One region of the Corynebacterium kutscheri genome, then DNA from elsewhere that is predicted to be linked to it. Evidence: riboswitches for the same ligand, from Rfam matches in the RefSeq annotation. Region 1 holds a riboswitch; the other holds the start of a gene.
What was found. Region 1 has a riboswitch for cobalamin ahead of UL82_RS04000 (ABC transporter substrate-binding protein). Riboswitches for the same ligand answer to the same signal wherever they lie in the genome.
Positions count from the first base shown of each region.

Region 2: linked by a shared signal. The riboswitch ahead of UL82_RS04695 (energy-coupling factor ABC transporter permease) and the one ahead of UL82_RS04000 (ABC transporter substrate-binding protein) in region 1 are both predicted to bind cobalamin.

Region 1 is NZ_CP011312.1:865,627-867,831, reverse strand. It holds gene UL82_RS04000 (ABC transporter substrate-binding protein) at 1-952, opposite strand, end outside; cobalamin riboswitch at 1,173-1,369, opposite strand; gene UL82_RS03995 (YkvI family membrane protein) at 1,655-2,205, opposite strand, start outside.
Region 2 is NZ_CP011312.1:1,018,098-1,020,302, reverse strand. It holds cobalamin riboswitch at 585-763, shown strand; gene UL82_RS04695 (energy-coupling factor ABC transporter permease) at 816-1,532, shown strand; gene UL82_RS04690 (energy-coupling factor ABC transporter substrate-binding protein) at 1,536-1,871, shown strand; gene UL82_RS04685 (energy-coupling factor transporter transmembrane component T family protein) at 1,873-2,205, shown strand, end outside.

The DNA of each region.
Region 1 (2,205 bases):
GAGTTACTGGGAATCCTTCCGGCATAGGGCTGGTTCCAATCTCGCCATTGCCCTTCAAAATGGTATTAACCATAGATTCGCGATCAAGTAAAGCATCAATGCCTTTGCGGAACTCAAGTTTATTAAAAAGTTCCCCATTAGTACTACCAGCTAGGTTATACATTAAGTCATAGGTACGAGTTCCAGGGACGGTTTCGACCTCAATACCGGCAATGTTGCGCAATGAATCAATATTTTCCAGACTTAACCGATGCGCAATATCTACCTGACCGGACTGTAATGCTAATAGCCGGGAATTCACATCCTCATTCGCGCTCAGGGTGACTGAATCTAGTCGTGCAATGCCATCCCAGTAGTCCTCGAAACGCACTAATTCGGAATCACCAGTCGTTGAAAAACTCGTGAACTTAAACGCTCCGGTACCCACTGGGTAGCTTTCATTAGCATTAGGATCAACTATCACCGCATTGTAATGAGCAAATTGCGATGGTAACGAAGCATACTGAGTAGTTGTGGTGATCTCTAGTTTGTGCCCCTGGGCAGTCATTGACTCAATATTAAGAGTTTTAGCTAATGCTGGATTAGCGGCAATAGCAGACTCAATATTTGCTTTAACTACCTCGGCATCCAATGCGGTGCCATTATGAAAAGTTACATTTTCCCGGATTTGAAAAGTCCAATGTTGTGCATCTTCGCTTTCCCAGGAAGTAGCTAGCTTTGGTTCAATTTCTTTAGTATCTGGGTTAACAGCCACCAAAGTTTCTAAGGCACCCGAATTTAAGAAAAAAGGATAAGCTACCAAGTGTGGATCTTCGGTGTTCGCATGATAAACAAGCTCTAGATTAAGGTGTTTGCCATCACTATTTGAGCTGACGTCTTCGACACTGCAAGCGCTCAGCGCTACCGCAGCACTTATAACAACTGCGGTGATAGCCTTCATTGACTTCTTCATTTTTTCTCCCACTAGTTCAAAATGTGAACTGGGCAAAGAAAAATGCGCAGGCACTCCCCTTGCTCCAGTGCCGCGCATTTTGTCGAGCATCATTAGAAAGAACCACCACGTACACAAGCTGTCTTGCTGAAGATAGCACCGTCTAATCATCTACTTAATAGTGTTTCCACGCACCACTAAGCGATAAAAAGTCGATCCCCAAGACAAACTCTTATCCTAAGATCTCGATAGTGCTCCAGCAGTTCTCCTGGCTTTAAAGGTCAAACACATACCCACTGCCTTCCCAGCTTAATTAAAGCCAGTGGCTTATGATCACTTTCTTGTGCGTATGCTTCCTTTTAACAGTGGCGGGACCGCTTCGGATTTTCACCGAATTCTCTCTAGGCTGATCAATGCACCAGAGCACTCATGCGCTAGCATGCGATACTGATAACATATCGGTACCGTTACATGCCAACATTACAAAGGTACCTCAGTTTGTGTAAAAGTGGCCGTTTTCAACTATTTATTAACTGAAAACGGGTGGATAAGTACAAATCTTGTAGTTCTATATTCAGGGGTATTTTTTAACAAAAATCCGGTAAAAAATACCCCCAACAGCTTAAAACGCAATCCAAATTGCGTTTACAAGTACGTAAGGGCGTAATAAAAAGTGAGCTAATCCTCACCACTTAAAGGGGTAATATTGAGCTCTTATCAGGATTAAAACTTTTCCTTATTACTATCGGCTACCGGAACCTGTCCACGCTCAGGCTCGCCATGGACAGTAAACTCCACCACTTGGCCTTGCGCGTCGGTCATATGATATTCCGCAGAATGTATTTCTTCTCCACCGAGTTGCTCATCTTCCTCGACTAACGCCTCATCAGGTAAATCTTCTTCGGAGACAAAACTGGTTGTATCGGTTAACTCTTCAACCTGATATTCATCAGATTCAAACTCGTCTAAGCTAAAGTGCACTTCACCATCACTATCAAGACTTTGAGAAACTTCATTTAAAGCAGTATCGAAAAGTTCCTCATCTTCTAGATTGGATTCCTGCATAATTGCCCCCAATTCTTCAGCATTTTCTGCGGTGTAGTGACGATCTGGGCGCAGACGCAAACTTAGTAGTGCTCGAACTCGGGCTCGACGCTGTGCTTCTTCTTTGATCTGACTAAATCCACGTAACCAGGCAGCCATTAACACGATAATAAGCGCAATGCCGATATACCCTAACACTGGATATACATACTGCATGAGCACTTTAAACC
Region 2 (2,205 bases), 150 kb from region 1:
TGTGTAAAACAAAAAACAATAACACACAACACAATGACCAAACACAAACACTTATTCAGCATTCATCATTAATCACTAGATTCTGTGTGTTACATGTTGTAACAAATGATTTGGCACACTATTGAGTTCTCAAACAACCCACACCCACCACACAACAAACAATGCTTGCTGTAATAAGGTGAAATGCTGTACTACAGTCACTTTAAAAAAGTTTAAGTAATTGCAGCGAAGAAAAACCTTACAAAACTTTTCCTGTTATTGTCAAGTTTCGTTTTTCTTTGGGAAAAAATTTTTATTGTTGCCACCGTGTTTGTTTCACACAACCTTGTTTGTGTTGTGTGGTGCTCGCGGCGACTGGAACAAAGTTACACACGACTTCCCAACAACACAAATCCACAGGTCACAACATTTTTTTACACAAATAACAATCATCATTATCAAAACTTAACTAACCCTTAAAATCTTCTTGAGCAATAAAGTCCCACATTGCATGTGATATCAGCTAAGCGTGTACACAAATACCCACATTGTCAGTGAGCTTCACCATAAAACATCAATTTTTCCTCCTACGCACTAATAACACTCTATTGTTCAGTTGTTACGGTTTTAAGTGGGAATGCCAGTGAAAATCCGGCAGCGGCCCTCGCCACTGTATTTTTAGTCTTTCATATACCACTGTCGATATTCGATAGGAAGGGAAAGGCACTTGGGGTATCCCTCAAGGTAGAAGCCAGGAAACCCTTGCCGCAACGGACATATTCATCCAGGTATGCGAGGTGCATACCTTTGTCACTAAAGAAAGATCTGGTTTTCCTATGCACATTGCAGAAGGATTTCTTCCGGTCACCCATTGCGTTGCATGGGCAGCCGCTTCAACTCCGTTTGTGGTCTATGGCGCCAATCGAGTGCGTACGCAACTAAAAGAACACCCAGAAACGGGCCTACTTTTAGGCGCTGCTGGTGCATTTAGCTTTGTTCTCTCGGCAATCAAAATTCCATCAGTCACTGGTTCCTCTTCACATCCTACGGGTACCGGATTAGGAGCAGTTCTATTTAAACCACCTGTTATGGCCTTTATGGGTAGCATCGTTTTACTCTTCCAAGCACTTTTACTTGCACATGGCGGTATTACAACTCTGGGCGCAAATATTTTCTCTATGGCTATTATTGGCCCCTACGCTGGTTATGGAATCTTTTTACTCAGCCGAAAATTAGGTTCAGGCTTTGACGTCGCAGTCTTTGCTGCCGCTTTCATCGCTGATTTATCTACCTACGTTATGACAGCGCTTCAGCTTTCCCTCGCGCACCATGGAGCAGGTATCGGAAATGCCTTCGCGACTTTCCTTGCTCTTTACGCACCGACGCAACTGCCGCTTGCAATTATTGAAGCTCTCATTACGGTCATGATTTTCCGCTCTCTTCGTGTTATTGCGGATAAGGAACTCAAGGTATTGGGATTTATTTTTACACCTCACACACCTGAAAAAGCCGTCGATCCAAAAATAACCACTAGTACTACCAAAGGCGTGTAAATCATGAGTAAAAGAACAACAACTTTTCTGTTTATCGGTCTCATTGCACTTCTTGCAGCTTTCCCTATGTTCTTTAACCTTGGTAGTGAAGATATTGAAGAGCCTTTTGCTGGTACCGATGCCACAGCTGAAACACTTATCGCCGAAGAAAACCCAGATTATGAGCCCTGGTTTGAACCACTTATTGGTGAGCTTCCCGGTGAAGTAGAATCAGGATTATTTGCTCTTCAAGCAGCATTGGGAGCCGGTTTTCTAGGCTATGCCCTGGGCGTATTTCGTGGACGCAAGAACGCCGAAGACTCAGCTGTTGAAGCGATAATAAGTACTTCAGAAAACTAGAATGAACCCACTAGAGCAAGCCGCGTCGAAAAGCCCTTGGGCACAGGTTCATATTTTAGAAAAGACAGTCCTCTTCTTCGGATTAACTATTCTAAGCATTATTATGCACTCGTGGCAGGGATTTAGCCTCTTAGCTTGCATTCTTATCGCTTTGATATTGATTTCTCGTGTTCCACTGCGTGTGTATCTTTCATTGGTTCTTGCCCCAGCCACCTTTATTGCGCTGGGGCTTGGCCCACTTATTTTTGCACTCACCCCCTCAGGTTTTGTGCTTATCGACGGCGGCATATCTAACGCTATCATCGTTCTTTGCAGAAGTACTCTTGCAATGAGC